DNA from 2 places in the Pseudomonas sp. 9.2(2024) genome. Region 2 is predicted to be linked to the other one. Evidence: predicted binding sites of a transcription regulator. Region 2 holds the regulator's gene; the other holds the start of a gene.

Evidence for each region. Region 2 encodes sigma-54, which starts transcription at its own class of promoters, with help from an activator protein. Its sites were predicted from a motif close to ANTGGCATNNANNTTGCTNT; they were not measured.
Region 1: a site for sigma-54 is predicted at 2,020-2,039, ahead of glnK (P-II family nitrogen regulator). Genes of this name have one in related genera too.

Annotation. Positions count from the first base shown of each region.
Region 1 covers NZ_CP155585.1:6,252,781-6,260,693, reverse strand. The annotation lists gene ABFB52_RS28430 (HigA family addiction module antitoxin) at 381-593, shown strand; gene ABFB52_RS28425 (Bro-N domain-containing protein) at 644-1,171, opposite strand; gene ABFB52_RS28420 (accessory factor UbiK family protein) at 1,567-1,827, opposite strand; gene glnK (P-II family nitrogen regulator) at 2,226-2,564, shown strand; gene ABFB52_RS28410 (ammonium transporter) at 2,602-3,939, shown strand; gene ABFB52_RS28405 (secondary thiamine-phosphate synthase enzyme YjbQ) at 4,155-4,580, shown strand; gene sutA (transcriptional regulator SutA) at 4,683-5,009, shown strand; gene ABFB52_RS28395 (HAD-IA family hydrolase) at 5,075-5,779, opposite strand; gene xerC (tyrosine recombinase XerC) at 5,776-6,675, opposite strand; gene ABFB52_RS28385 (DUF484 family protein) at 6,678-7,403, opposite strand; gene dapF (diaminopimelate epimerase) at 7,417-7,913, opposite strand, start outside.
Region 2 covers NZ_CP155585.1:1,254,628-1,262,540, forward strand. The annotation lists gene ABFB52_RS05480 (class II fumarate hydratase) at 1-487, shown strand, start outside; gene ABFB52_RS05485 (hypothetical protein) at 515-955, shown strand; gene ABFB52_RS05490 (superoxide dismutase) at 957-1,568, shown strand; gene ABFB52_RS05495 (ZIP family metal transporter) at 1,599-2,492, shown strand; gene ABFB52_RS05500 (HPr family phosphocarrier protein) at 2,530-2,805, opposite strand; gene rapZ (RNase adapter RapZ) at 2,821-3,678, opposite strand; gene ptsN (PTS IIA-like nitrogen regulatory protein PtsN) at 3,681-4,145, opposite strand; gene raiA (ribosome-associated translation inhibitor RaiA) at 4,157-4,465, opposite strand; gene ABFB52_RS05520 (RNA polymerase factor sigma-54) at 4,539-6,032, opposite strand; gene lptB (LPS export ABC transporter ATP-binding protein) at 6,219-6,944, opposite strand; gene lptA (lipopolysaccharide transport periplasmic protein LptA) at 6,944-7,489, opposite strand; gene lptC (LPS export ABC transporter periplasmic protein LptC) at 7,476-7,913, opposite strand, start outside.

The sequences.
Region 1 (7,913 bases), 1.3 Mb from region 2:
TAAAAATCGGAGCATTCTACAGTCAATAATCACGAAATCAACGGCTTTGCAAGCCATAGATTAGCTTGTGATGGAGTGATGGCAAGCTGATTGGAAAAATTGACATTTGCATGGTGAAGCTCCACGAGATTTGAAGGCCGCTGGCTTTAAGCAATGCTCGAATCTGATCTGAGGCGTTCTGAGGAGCTCATTTTGAGATTTGCTGCCAGACGGCCGAATCATAGGTTAAAGAGAGAAGAGCTAGAATCAGGCGCGAGAGCTAATCCTTGTAGGACCATGCCCAAATTGCTGAAGGACGTCGGCGAAAGGGTTCGGAGGTCTTGAATAGCTGGATTGGATGTTCCAGTTTGGCCGCTCAATGCAGCTGCTGGAGGCAAAAAATGGACCGCAATGGTATGCGCCCGATTCATCCGGGCGAGGTGCTGAATAAGGAATTCATGGAGCCGTTGGGCATGACTGTCATGGACTTGGCCATGCCCACGAACTGGCCTGAAACCGAGATCGAAAAACTTGTAAAATGCCAGCTCAGGATCTGCGCCGATTTGGCAATCAGGCTGGCCTCCACCTCAACACCACACCTGAGTTCTGGATGAATCTTCAGTCGACTTACGATTTACGCAGGGCTCAGCTCCGGCATGCGGGCCTATAGCGATTGCAGCATCCGCGAAGCCCTCTTCCACCAAGTGCCCGGTTCTGGGCGCTTTAGCTTTTCCCGTTCTACCACCATCAATGGCACATCCTGCAACCGAATCCACGGCTGGTTATTCCAGTGCAGCAAACTCAACGACATCTCGGGCCAATTCAGCAGGCTTAGCTGTGGGCGTTCGTTTGTGGTGGGGTGCTGGGCGTCGCGCAGGGTGGGGATGACTTGATGGGTGAGCCATTCGCGTAGCGCTCGGTATTCGGGGCAGTAGTGGTAGACGAGGAGGGCGTAGATGCCGGATTCGCTGATCAGGAGGGTGTTTTCGATCTGGTTGTGGATCAGGGTTTTGCGGGTTTGGTATTGGTCGGGGTCGAGTTTTCGCAGCATGCGTTCGTTGAGGTAAATGTGCAGCAGGCGGCCCAGGTCGCGGGCAGAGAACCAGGGTTGGTTCTGGATGAGCAGGGCGTGGAGGGGGAGTTTGTGGCGGATGAAAACCTGAGGAGTGAGATACGTATCTTCGTTATTCATTGAACAGCTCCTTTTGCTTTAGGGCTGCCCTCAATTGTCGCCAAACAATTGGGTGGCAGTCGTACGCGGGTTGGCGAACCGGAGCAAAAGGAACCCGGCAGACCCGAAGGTCTCCCACGCACAACCGCCATGACTCGATGTGGCGGTAAACATAGCCGCCATCATGGTTTTCGTGCGCCTTAAGCTTTTCGGGTCGCCAAACCCAGTGCTGAACATTCAGCATTGGGTGAGCTTAGGAATCAGGGCTTCACGGCGCAATCGGACGGCGGGGTTGCAATCTGTAGGATTCTGCCGGGAGTCGATAGCGAATCCTGAATCGCGGGAAGGTCGTTCCGACCTTCATTCGCGGGCAAGCCCGCTCCCACAAGGGACCGCATTCACAAAGACACGAGGTGTTACTCAGCCGGCGGCGTCAGCTTCGCCTCCATCTCCGCCACCTTCGCCTCAAGGCTCTCGAGCCGGGCGCGAGTGCGCGCCAGTACCACCATCTGACTGTCAAACTCTTCGCGGCTCACCAGGTCCAGTTTGCTGAAGGCGCTTTGCAGCAGCATCTTGAACTGGCTTTCTATTTCGGCTTTCGGCAAGGGCGTGTCGCCGCTGAACAGGCGGGAGGCGGTGCCGCTCAGGGCGTCGAGGAAGTCTTTGGGCGCGAGCATGGGATATGTCCTGGAAACAATGGCCGGCAGTGTATCACGCAGTGTCTATAGTCATTGGCGCAGGCACGGATGCACGCTTTTCGCGCAACTGGATGCACGGCCGCGCACCGTTGTTGTGCGTATCCCGAGTGCCATTTGGGTGATGGCATCTGCCGCAGCGGCCAAGGGATTGAAATCAGTGGTTTTTGGCGAGATGGCAAGCTTTCTGCTTAGTCACCTTCGACCCATGCACTGATGCAGTCGCTGTGACGAATGCAGTGCGGCAGACGGAGCGGGGAGTTTCGTCTGGAGCGGTTAGCTGGCGTCGACAACGAAGCGTTACAAAGCCAGGCACTGCGCTTAGACTTGAGTCGGGTTTGTTTTCCTGGGGCAAGTCCACCAATTCGGGAGAGAGTTTCATGAAGCTAGTCACTGCCATCATCAAGCCGTTCAAGTTGGACGACGTGCGCGAGTCGCTGTCCGAAATCGGCGTGCAGGGCATTACCGTTACTGAAGTCAAAGGCTTCGGTCGGCAGAAGGGTCACACCGAGCTGTATCGCGGCGCGGAGTATGTGGTCGATTTTCTGCCCAAGGTGAAAATCGACGTGGCCATCGACGACAAGGATCTGGATCGGGTTATCGAGGCGATAACCAAGGCTGCCAACACCGGCAAGATCGGTGACGGCAAGATCTTCGTGGTCAATCTGGAACAGGCGATCCGCATCCGTACCGGCGAAACCGATACCGACGCGATCTAAACGCCGCCACAAACCCAACGCCCCAGGAGAAAACAATATGACTCTGCGTAAATTCGCAGGGCTAGGAGCCCTGTTGTCTATCGTAATGCCCGGCCTGGCCATGGCGGCAGACGAAGTGGCAGCTCCAGTCCTGAACTCCGGCGACACCGCCTGGATGCTCACCTCCACAGCCCTCGTGCTGTTCATGACCATTCCTGGCCTCGCGCTGTTCTACGGCGGCATGGTTCGGTCGAAAAACATTCTTTCCGTGATGATGCAGTGCTTCGCCATTACCGGTCTGATCAGCGTCCTGTGGGTCATTTATGGCTACAGCATCGCGTTCGACACCACCGGCATGGAGCAGGGCGTCGTCAACTTCAACTCATTCGTGGGCGGTTTCGGCAAGGCGTTCCTGGCCGGCGTCACCCCAGCGAGCCTGACCGGCCCGGCGGCGCTGTTCCCCGAGGCGGTCTTCATCACCTTCCAGATGACCTTCGCGATCATCACCCCGGCGCTGATCGTCGGTGCGTTCGCCGAGCGGATGAAGTTCTCCGCGATGCTGATCTTCATGGGCATCTGGTTCACCCTGGTCTACGCACCGATCGCGCACATGGTCTGGTCCGGCAACGGCGGCCTGATGTGGGACTGGGGCGTACTCGACTTCGCCGGCGGCACCGTGGTGCACATCAACGCCGGTGTGGCCGGTCTGATTGCCTGCCTGGTACTGGGTAAACGCAAAGGCTTCCCGACCACCCCGATGGCGCCACACAATCTGGGTTACACCCTGATGGGCGCAGCGATGCTGTGGGTTGGCTGGTTCGGCTTCAACGCCGGTTCCGCTGCGGCCGCCAACGGCACCGCCGGCATGGCGATGCTGGTGACCCAGATTGCGACCGCCGCTGCGGCACTGGGCTGGATGTTCGCCGAGTGGATCACCCACGGCAAACCAAGCGCACTGGGTATCGCATCCGGCGTCGTTGCAGGTCTGGTCGCGATCACTCCGGCCGCTGGCACCGTGGGCCCGATGGGCGCCCTGGTCATCGGTCTGGCGGCAGGCGTGGTGTGCTTCTTCTGCGCCACCACCCTGAAACGCAAACTCGGTTATGACGACTCCCTGGACGCCTTCGGCGTGCACGGTATCGGCGGTATCCTCGGCGCGATCCTGACCGGTGTGTTCGCTGCACCGTCGCTGGGTGGCTTCGGCACCGTCACCGACATCGCCGCACAAGTCTGGATTCAGTGCAAAGGCGTCGGCTTCACCGTGATCTACACCGCCATCGTCACCTTCATCATCCTCAAGGTGCTGGATGCCGTGATGGGTCTGCGCGTGACCGAGGAAGAAGAATCGGTCGGCCTGGATCTGGCACAACACAACGAGCGCGGCTACAACCTGTAAGCACGCGCCACAAAAAACTTGCCCGGCTCGCCGGGCATTTTTTTGTCTGGAATTTGTCTTCCCTGATACAGCTGAAAGGATTTTTCGTACTGCTTTGGTCGTGTTTACGACGAGTGTTTTTCTGCGGCCAAAGGCTTACATCATTGAAGGAATATTAGGGCCTTTGTTTTTTTCCAGAGCGCGCTAGAATGCGCCCCGAACGTGCGGAGAACTGTATGTGGCAACAGACTCTGATAACCCTGCGGGCACGGCCCCGGGGCTTTCATCTGGTGACGGACGAGTTGCTCGCCGGCCTGCCTGAACTCAAGGCATGCCGGGTCGGTCTGTTGCATTTGTGGCTGCAGCATACCTCGGCGTCGTTGACCATCAACGAGAACGCCGATCCGGCGGTACGTCGCGACTTCGAACGATTTTTCAATCGTCTGATCCCACAAGGAGCAGACGGCTATGAGCATAACGACGAAGGCCTGGACGACCTCCCGGCGCACTTCAAGGCCAGCGTGCTGGGCTGCCAGATCAGTTTGCCGGTAACGGCGGGCCGACTGGCACTGGGCACCTGGCAAGGCGTTTACCTGGGCGAGCACCGTGATCATGGCGGTGCCCGTAAAGTCCTCGCCACCTTGCACGGTGAAGGGGCATAAACCGTTGGTCACCAATGGTTAGCGATTTTTTTCCGGCGACTTTCGACAGTCGCCAAAGCTGGTCTATAACTAATCTGCTTTTCGCAAGTCATGAGGTAGAACATGAGCGACGATGATCTGGAAAACGACGACCTCGAAGTAGGCGACGAAGACGAGGCCGAAGACGGTCTGGAAGCAGCAGCGGAAGACGTTGCTGAAGACGATGGCGGTGACGATACGCCGGCCCCGGCTGCCAAAGGCAAGGCCAAGGCTGCGGTGTCGGTCGACGAGTTGCCGAGCATCGAAGCCAAGAACAAGGAGCGCGATGCCCTGGCCAAGGCCATGGAAGAGTTCCTTGCGCGCGGCGGCAAGGTGCAGGAAGTGGAGGCCAACGTGGTCGCCGATCCGCCCAAGAAGCCGGACAACAAGTACGGCAGCCGCCCTATCTGAGGCGTGTCGCTTGCTTGCTGAAAAAGCCCGCCGTCGCTGCGGGCTTTTTCATGGGCGAAAGAAATCTAGCCGCGGCTGTTCCAGCGAGCGAGTACCGCAGGCAGATCGTTCAGGCTGCGAATCTCGGCATCCGGCAGGCGCTCCGCTTCCCAGTCCTTGCCGGCCGGGTTGAACCAGATCGCTCGCAGACCGGCTTGCTGCGCCCCGGCGATGTCATCCCCCGGGTGATCGCCGATATGCACAGCGGCTTCGGCGCTCACGCCGCCGCGCTGCAACGCTTCATGGAACAGTCGAGCATCCGGCTTGGCTATGCCGATGTCTTCGGCACACAACGCAAACTTGAAGTAATCCGCCAGCCCGAGACGACGGACATCGGCGTTGCCGTTGGTGACCACCCCGAGGGCGTAATGCTTGGCGAGGGTTTCCAGGATCGGCTCCACCTCCGGGAACACTTCGATCTGATGCCGCGCATGCAGAAACACTTCAAAACTCTTGTCCGCCAGATCCGACGCTTCGCCGTGGGCGTACCCGGCTTCTTCCAGCGCATGGAACAGCACGCGCCGGCGCAACGCGCTGATGCGGTGCTTCAGGCCCGGTTCGTTGGCCAGCACCCGCTCGCGGATCGACCACAGATGCTCGACCGGCACCGCGCCCAGATTCGGCGCATGTTCGCTCAGCCATTCGCGCAAAACCGCTTCGGCGCTGACGATCACCGGGGCGGTGTCCCACAAGGTGTCGTCGAGGTCGAAGGTGATCAACTGGATGCTCATGAATCGTCGCCTTTCATGCGTTTGGCCCGTGGGTGGGCGCTGTCGTAGACCGCCGCCAGGTGCTGGAAGTCCAGGTGGGTATAGATCTGGGTGGTCTTGATGTCCGAGTGGCCGAGCAGTTCCTGCACCGCGCGCAAGTCCTGGGAGGACTCAAGCAAATGGCTGGCGAAGGAGTGTCGCAGCATGTGCGGGTGCAGGTTCTGCCCCAGTTCGCGCTCGCCGGCGAGTTTGACCCGAACCTGAATCGCGCGCGGGCCGAGGCGTCGGCCTTGCTGGCTGACGAATACCGCGTCGTCCGCCGGATTGGTCAGCGCCCGCAGCGGCAGCCATTGCTCCAGTGCTTCCCGGGCCTTTTTGCCGACGGGCAACAGACGCGTCTTGCTGCCCTTGCCGAGCACCTGAACCATGCCGTCGGCCAGATCGAGCTGATCGAGATTGAGCCCGGTCAGCTCCGACAGACGCAGTCCGGAGGAATAGAAGAACTCCAGAATCGCCTGATCGCGCCGCGCGAGGAAATCGTCCTCCACGGCACCTTCAAGCAGTTGCAGGGCGCGATCGGTGTCGAGGGTTTTCGGCAGCCGACGTTCGCCTTTGGGCGGTGCCAGGCCGGTGGCCGGATCGTGATCGCAGAGACCTTCACGATTCAGATAGTGATAGAGCCCGCGCACCGCTGAGAGCAGGCGCGCCAGACTGCGTGAGGACTGGCCCTGGGCATGCAGGCGGGCGATCAGGCTGCGCAGGCGCTGGATGTCCAGCGCCTGCCAGCTACCGATGTTCTGTTTGTTGCACCAGCCGAGGACTTTGTCGAGGTCGCGTCGGTAGGCCGACAGCGTGTGCGGCGACACCTGCCGCTCACTGCGCAGGTGTTCGCAGTAAGCGTCCAGTTGTCGTTCCATGCTCAGCGTACCGAGCGCAGGGAGCTGTTGACCCGTGGCAGCACGCGACCCATGACTTCGGCGATGTAGCTGAGGAACAGCGTGCCGACCGAGCTCTTGTAGTGCTGCGGATCACGGCTGGCGATGGCCAGGATTCCGTGGATGCCCTGATGGCTGACGGCGACCACGGCGGTGGAGCCGATCTGCTTGCGCTGTTCTTCGCCGAACAGGAAGTCCAGCTCATGCTCACGCAGGCTGCCGCTGACGCTCTTGCCTTCGGTGAGCAATCCGCCGATGGCGGTTTGCGCGTCGGCGTGGGTCACCCAGCGGCCGACCGGGGCCGGGTTGTCGCCCAGCAGGATCAGGCTGACGAAGGGCACCTGAAAATCCTGACGCAGGCTGTCTTCGACGCTGATCACCACGTCTTCCAGAGTGGCAGCGTCCATCAGCGCGAGGATCAGGCGACGGGTCTTGTCGAACAGGCGATCGTTGTCCCGGGCGACGTCCATCAAGTGCGAGAGACGATGACGCATCTCGATGTTGCGGTCGCGCAGGATGGCCATCTGGCGCTCGACCAGCGAGACGGTATCGCCGCGCTGATGGGGGATGCGCAGGGACGGCAGCAGTTCTTCATGCTCGACGAAGAAGTCCGGATGAGCCTCCAGGTACGCGGCAACCGCTGCCGCCTCCAGGCTCTCGGACGCTGATTCACCGGACTGTCGGGCGGGTACCTGAGGCTTATCGGTCATGGCTTCTGCTCACTCAAAGACGCACTTGTCCTTCGTATACGCGCACTGCCGGGCCGGTCATCAAGACCGGTTGGCCGGGCCCTGCCCACTCAATGGACAGGCGCCCGCCCGGCAGGTCGATCAGCAGGGGCGAATCCATCCACCCCTGACTGATCGCCGCTACAGCAGCAGCGCAGGCACCGGTGCCGCAGGCCTGGGTTTCCCCGGCGCCGCGTTCCCAGACGCGCAGTTGTGCGCGATGGCGGTCGATGACCTGGAGAAAACCGACGTTGACCCGCGCCGGAAAGCGCGGATGGTGTTCGATTTTCGGCCCCAGTTCATGCACCGGTGCGGTGTTGATATCGCTGACCCGCAGCACCGCATGGGGGTTGCCCATGGACACCGCCGCCAGATCGACCGGCGTACCGTCGACATCGACCTGATAACTCAGGGCCTGCTCCGGCGCCTGGAACGGAATGTCCGCCGGCACCAGGCGTGGGGCGCCCATGTTCACGCCGATCTGGCCGTCGT
Region 2 (7,913 bases):
CGCCGGTCTCGGTGAAATCGAACTGGAAGGGCTGCAGCCGGGTTCCTCGATCATGCCGGGCAAGGTCAATCCGGTGATTCCGGAGGCCACCGCCATGGTGGCCGCGCAAGTGATCGGCAACGATTCGGTGATCACCATCGCCGGTCAGTCGGGCAATTTCGAATTGAACGTGATGCTGCCGATCATCGCCCAGAACCTGCTGAGCAGCATCGAGTTGCTGGCCAACTCCAGCCGTCTGCTGGGTGACAAGGCGATTGCCAGCTTCAAGGTCAATGAGTCGCGCCTCAAGGAAGCGCTGTCGCGCAACCCGATTCTGGTGACCGCACTCAACCCGATCATCGGTTACCAGAAGGCTGCCGAGATCGCCAAGCAGGCCTACAAACAAGGTCGTCCGGTGATTGATGTCGCGCTGGAGCACACCGACCTGTCGCGCAGCCAGCTGGAAGAGTTGCTCAATCCCGAGAAACTCACCGCCGGCGGCGTGTAAGCACCGCAACCGCTTTGGAGGTTCACCATGGAGCACTGGAAACGCACGATCGAACGGGCCAATCGCTGCTTCATGCTGGGCGAGCTGATCGATGCCCGCGAGGCTTACCTGCAAGCCCTGGCTTTGGCACAGGTGTTGTTCGAGCGCTGGGCCGATGCCGACGAAGCGGTGGCGGCCTGCGTCATTTCTCATCACAACCTGGCCGACCTGCATCTGCGCCTGAACCAGCCGGAGGAGAGCGCCGAGTACCTGTGCGCGATCCATCAACGACTGTTGCAGACCATGCAGGACGAGCGCCTGCGCCCGGCGCTGCGTGAAGCGGCCCTTCGCCAGAGCAGCAAGACCTACGTCGAGCTGCTCAATTTCATCAGCGAACACGGCGAATACCCGCGCACCCAACGCTTGCTGCACCCGGATACCGGCAATGCGCGCCGCGTGCCTGCCCAACATCACCATGGAGTCCACTGAAATGGCTTTTACCCTGCCAGCCTTGCCTTACGCCTACGACGCACTGGAGCCGCACATCGATGCGCAAACCATGGAGATCCACTACACCAAGCATCATCAGACTTATATCAACAATCTGAACGCTGCGGTCGAGGGCACCGAATTCGCGGACTGGCCGGTGGAGAAGCTGGTCGCCAGCGTCCAGCAACTGCCGGAAAAGCTTCGTGCGGCGGTGATCAACCAGGGCGGCGGTCATGCCAACCATTCGCTGTTCTGGGAAGTGATGGTGCCCAACGGCGGTGGCAAACCTGACGGTGCGCTGGCCAAGGCGATCGATGAGCAACTGGGTGGCCTCGACAGCTTCAAAGAGGCCTTCACCAAAGCCGCACTGACCCGCTTCGGCAGTGGTTGGGCCTGGCTCAGCGTCACCCCGGAAAAGAAACTGGTGGTGGAAAGCAGCGGTAACCAGGACAGCCCGCTGATGAACGGCAACACGCCGATACTCGGCCTCGACGTGTGGGAGCACGCCTACTATCTGCGTTATCAGAACCGTCGGCCGGAATACATCAGCGCTTTCTACAACGTGATCAACTGGCCGGAAGTTGCTGTGCGCTATCAGGCCGCGCTGGTTTAAGTCTCCTATAAAAACAATCCAAGGGTGACTATGGGCACTGAAACACTGGCGATCGGAAGTGGGCGTATGTTTCGTTACGCAATTGGATCGCTGCTGCTATTGGCGGGCATGACCTTGCTGGTGGCGCATGGGCTGGAATGGCTGAATCTGGAGCCGAGATTGTCGCGGGCATTGCAGGGCGGCGCGATCTGCGCTCTCGGCACTGCACTCGGCGCGGTTCCGGTGCTGGTGATCCGCAACATGCCCCAGGTCCTGGGCGATACGCTGCTGGGTTTTGGCGCCGGTGTGATGCTGGCGGCAACCGCGTTTTCGCTGATCGTGCCGGGAATCGCTGCCGCCGAAAGTCTGGGGCTTGGCCCGTGGGGCGCCAGTGGTTTGATCTGTTTCGGCATCATGCTCGGGGCGTTCGGCCTGTATCTGGTGGATCGCAAGGTGTCCGGGGCTTCGCCGGAAATGCTCATCGGCACTGTCGAGCATCCGGTGATTCCGCCACGTATCTGGTTGTTCGTGTTTGCCATCATTGCCCATAACATCCCGGAAGGCATGGCCGTCGGTGTTTCCGCTGGCGGCGGCATGCCGGACGCTGACAGCCTGGCGATGGGCATCGCCTTGCAGGATGTGCCGGAAGGACTGGTCATTGCGCTGGTGTTGGCCGGAGCCGGGATGTCGCGGGTCAAGGCGTTTCTGATCGGGGCGGCATCGGGCCTGGTCGAGCCGGTGTTTGCACTGCTGTGTGCGTGGCTGGTCAGCCTGGCGGAACTGTTATTACCCCTGGGACTGGCGCTGGCGGCCGGGGCAATGCTGTTGGTGGTGACTCACGAAGTGATCCCGGAGTCGCGGCGCAATGGTCACGACAAGCTGGCGAGCCTGGGATTGTTGATCGGGTTCTGCCTGATGATGGTGATGGATACGGCGTTGGGATGAGAGGGAGGCTTGCTCCCTCCCTCGACACTAAAGGCTTTCAACCGCCTTCGTCGAAGTAGTTGTTGATCAGCGCGACCAGCGCATCCATGGCTTCCTGTTCCTGATGACCCTCAGTACTCAGGTGGATTTTGGTGCCCTTGCCGGCGGCGAGCATCATCATCGCCATGATGCTTTTGCCATCAACCGTGGTTTCCGGGGTGCGACCCACTCTGATCGTGCAGTCGGGATATTGACCCGCCACGCCAACGAACTTTGCCGACGCCCGGGCATGCAGGCCCAGCTTGTTGATGATTTCGATTTCCAGAGCAGGCATCGCGGTGTGAATCCTTTAGCTGAGGTCGCGGTGGCGAACCTGGACGTTCTTCAGGGTTTTCTGCAGGGCCTGACCCAGGCGTTCGGTCAGGTAGACGGAACGGTGGTGTCCGCCGGTGCAGCCAATGGCAATGGTCACATAAGCGCGATTGCTTGCAGCGAAGCGCGGCAGCCATTTGAACAGGTACGCATAGATGTCCTGGAACATCTCTTCGACCTCCGGCTGCGCCGCCAGGTATTCCGCCACAGGCTCATCGAGCCCGGATTGTGCGCGTAATTCCGGTTTCCAGTACGGATTGGGCAGGCAGCGTACATCGAACACCAGATCCGCATCCACCGGCATGCCGCGTTTGAAACCGAACGACTCCACCAGAAATGCAGTCCCCGGCTCCGGTTGGTTCAACAGTCGCAGCTTGATGGTATCGCGCAGCTGGTAGAGGTTCAGATTGGTGGTATTGACCTTCAGGTCGGCCAGATCGGCGATCGGGCCCAGCAGCGCGGTTTCGTCGTTGATGGCTTCGGCCAGCGAGCGATTGGCATTGCTGAGCGGGTGGCGACGACGGGTTTCCGAAAAACGTTTGAGCAACGTTTCGTCATCGGCGTCCAGGTACAGGACATCACACTGGATGTGCCGGCTGCGCACTTCCTCGAGCAACTCTGGAAAGCGTGACAGATGGCTCGGCAGGTTGCGGGCGTCGATCGAGACCGCCACCTGTGGCTGGAGCATTTCGGTATGAACCAGCGCGCGCTCGGCGAGGTCTGGCAACAAGCCGGCTGGCAGGTTGTCAATGCAGTAGTAGCCGTTGTCCTCAAGGACATCCAGGGCGGTACTTTTACCCGAGCCGGAACGGCCACTGACAATGATCAAGCGCATGGTTACGGCCTGTTCTGTTCTTCCAGTACAACCTGGTACAAGGCTTCGTTGCTTGGCGCGCTGCGCAGTCTGTCGCGCACGTCCTTGCGGTCGAGCATGCTGGCAATCTGGCGTAACAGCTCCAGGTGCGCATCGGTGGCGGCTTCCGGCACCAGCAGGACGAACAGCAGGTCCACAGGCGCGCCGTCGATAGCGTCGAAATCGATAGGGGCATCAAGGTACATCAGCGCACTGATCGGCGCTTCGCAGCCCTTGAGGCGGCAGTGAGGAATGGCGATGCCGTTGCCAAAACCGGTGGAACCCAGTTTTTCACGGGCAATCAATGCCTCGAAGACATCTTGCATCTCCAGATCCGGGACTTCCCGGGCGATCAGGTTGGCAATTTGTTCGAGGGCTTTCTTTTTACTGCCGCCCGGCACGTTCACCAGGGAACGGCCGGGGGTCAGGATACTTTCAAGTCGGATCATGGGGGTGGGGGTTATCGACCGGTAGCGCCCTGAAGCAGGCTCTGGGTCTTTTCCTTATGCTTTTTGAGTTGTTTATCAAGCTTGTCGGTCAACGCGTCGATCGCAGCGTACATATCGGTATGTTCCGCGTTTGCGACGACCTCGTTGCCGGGAATATGCAGCGTGGCTTCGATTTTCTGCTTCAGCTTTTCGACGCACATCGTGACCTGTACGTTGGTGATCTTGTCGAAATGCCCTTCGAGCTTCTTGAGCTTGAGCTCGATGTACTCGCGCAGAGGCTGGGTAACTTCCAGTTGGTGTCCACTGATGTTGACTTGCATACAGCTTCTCCTTCGTTGCCAGTGCATAAAGCGGCAGGCCGAAGAGCCTGCCACTGGAACGCTGTAACGTGGCTTACATCAACCGCTTGCGTTCGCTCGAAGGCGCGATCCCGAGGGATTCGCGGTACTTGGCGACGGTGCGGCGAGCCACCTGAATGCCTTGTGCCTCCAGTAAACCAGCGATCTTGCTGTCACTCAACGGCTTTTTCTGATTTTCCGCGGCAACCAGTTTCTTGATGATCGCGCGGATCGCCGTGGACGAGCATTCACCGCCTTCTGAGGTGCTCACATGGCTGGAGAAAAAGTATTTCAGTTCATATATGCCCCGTGGGGTATGCATGAATTTCTGCGTGGTCACCCGGGAAATCGTCGACTCGTGCATGCCAACCGCCTCTGCAATGTCGTGCAGGACCAGCGGCTTCATGGCTTCGTCGCCGTACTCCAGAAAGCCGCGCTGATGCTCGACGATCTGGGTGGCTACTTTCATCAGGGTTTCGTTGCGGCTCTGCAGGCTCTTGATGAACCAGCGAGCTTCCTGCAACTGATTGCGCATGAAGGTATTGTCGGCGCTGGTGTCGGCACGGCGCACGAAACCGGCGTATTGGGCGTTGACCCGCAGGCGCGGTACCGATTCCTGGTTCAGCTCGACCAGCCAGCGCTCGTTGTCCTTGCGCACGATGACGTCAGGCACCACGTACTCGGCTTCGGTGGATTCGATCTGCGAGCCTGGGCGCGGATTGAGGCTCTGCACCAGTTCGATGACCTGGCGCAGTTCATCTTCCTTGAGCTTCATGCGCCGCATCAGCTGGCTGTAGTCGCGGCTGCCGAGCAGGTCAATGTAATCGGTGACCAGACGTTTGGCCTCGGCCAGCCAAGGGGTCTTGGCCGACAGCTGGCGCAATTGCAGCAGCAGGCATTCGCCCAGGTTGCGTGCGCCGATGCCTGCCGGCTCGAATTGCTGGATGCGGTGCAGGACGGCTTCGATCTCGTCCAGCTCGATGTCGAGCTCGGGATCGAAGGCTTCGAGAATTTCTTCGAGGGTTTCGTCCAGGTAGCCCTGATTATTGATGCAATCGATCAGGGTGACGGCGATCAGGCGATCGGTGTCGGACATCGGTGCGAGGTTCAACTGCCACAGCAGGTGGCTTTGCAGGCTCTCGCCGGCGGAGGTGCGGGTGGTGAAGTCCCACTCGTCATCGTCGCTGCTCGGCAGGCTGCTGGCGCTGGTCTGGTAGACGTCTTCCCAGGCGGTGTCAACGGGCAGTTCGTTGGGGATTCGCTCGTTCCATTCGCCGTCTTCGAGGTTGTCGACTGTCGGCGCGGTCTCCTGATAAGAAGGTTCCTGGATCTCGGTGTTGGGCTTCTGTTCGGCGTTGTCGGCCATGGGATCGGAGTTGTCGAAGTCGTCGCCGTCTTCCTGGCGTTCGAGCATCGGATTGGATTCCAGAGCCTCCTGGATTTCCTGTTGCAGATCCAGGGTAGACAATTGGAGCAGGCGGATGGCCTGTTGCAGCTGCGGTGTCATCGTCAGCTGCTGGCCCATTCTCAAGACTAGCGATGGTTTCATGGCAGGGGCTTAACACCTTATTCGCCGGCGCTATGCGCCATCCACTACAGGGCGCCGGAGCGCCAAACTTAAGCAAATTATATGCCTGAAACTGTCGTGTTTGCCTAGAGCGCTGTAACAATAAAAGCGTATAAAAAAGCGCTTCAACGTTACAGCACCCGGACGGCTGGTCGAATACCGTCGAGCTTACAGGCGGAACTCGTGGCCCAGGTAGACTTCCTTCACCAGATCGTTGGCGAGGATGGTCGCGGAGTCGCCTTCGGCGATCAACTGGCCATCGTTGACGATGTAGGCGGTTTCGCAGATATCCAGCGTCTCACGGACGTTGTGGTCGGTGATCAGTACACCGATGCCCTTGGCCTTGAGGTGGTGGATGATCTGCTTGATGTCGCCGACAGAGATCGGGTCGACACCGGCGAACGGTTCGTCGAGCAGGATGAATTTCGGTGCCGTGGCCAGTGCACGGGCGATTTCCACCCGGCGGCGCTCACCACCGGACAGGCTCATGCCGAGGTTGTCGCGGATGTGGCTGATGTGGAATTCCTGCAGCAGGCTTTCCAACTCCTTGCGACGACCGGCCTTGTCGAGCTCCTGACGGGTCTCAAGGATGGCCATGATGTTGTCGGCTACCGACAGTTTGCGGAAGATCGACGCTTCTTGCGGCAGATAGCCGATACCGGCCTTGGCGCGACCGTGCATCGGCTGGTGGCTGACGTCCAGATCGTCGATCAGTACGCGACCCTGATCGGCCTGGACCAGACCGACGATCATGTAGAAGCAGGTGGTCTTGCCGGCGCCGTTAGGGCCGAGCAGGCCGACGATCTGACCGCTGTCGATCGACAGGCTGACGTCGCGCACGACCTGGCGGCTTTTATAGGCCTTGGCCAGGTGCTGAGCTTTCAGAGTTGCCATTACTGGGTTTTCTCGTCGGTTTTCTTCTTCGGCTGGATCACCATGTCAATGCGCGGACGCGCTTCGGTGACCTTGTTGCCGGTGGCACGACCAGCGCTGGCCAGCTTTTTCACCGTGTCATAGACGATTTTCTCGCCCTGAGTGGTGTTGTTGTCCTTGTCGACGACTTTCGCCTTGTCGATCAGCACAACGCGGTTTTGCGCGGCGTGGTACTGAATGGTCACGCCCCAGCCCTGTACAGGCTTGGTGTCGCCCGCCGTCTGCAACTGCTCGAAGTAGGCAAGGTTGCCCACCGAGGTCACGACGTCGATATCGCCGGTCTGGGTGCGGGTGATGGTCACGGTGTTGCCTTTGACGATCATCGAACCCTGAGTGATGATCACGTCACCTTTATAGGTAGCAACGCCGTTCTTGTCGTCCAGCTGGGCATCGTCGGCCTGAATACGGATTGGCTGCTCTTGATCGTTCGGCAGAGCCCAGGCGCTCACGCTTCCCAGTGCTGCGCCCAGACTGAGCAAAATAGGGAGGGTTTTAACGAGCCTCATACTGTCCTCTTACGTTCGATAGCAGGTGTATCCTGCTTTCCTTCAAATACGCTTTCATTCCTACGCCAGTCGATACACCGCCAGCGCCGTCGATTCTAACGGGTTGCTGGGTCTGCGCATATTGCTGCTGCGGGAACACCGTCATGCGAGTGGAGGTGATCAGGGTGTCGCGGTTCTTTTCGTCGGTGCGCTTGACGCGTACCGAGTCGATCAGCTCGACCTCGGTGCCACCGGAGTTCACTTCACCGCGTTCACTGGTCACGTGCCATGGGAAATCGGTGCCACGGAACATGTTCAGATCAGGCTTGGTGACCAGTGTAATGTCGGTCGCCTTGACGTGCTCAGCCTTGTCGGACGTCATTTCGTACTGCACTTTGCCGTCTTCGAGGTACTGGATCGTGTGGGTATTGGTCGCATACCAGTC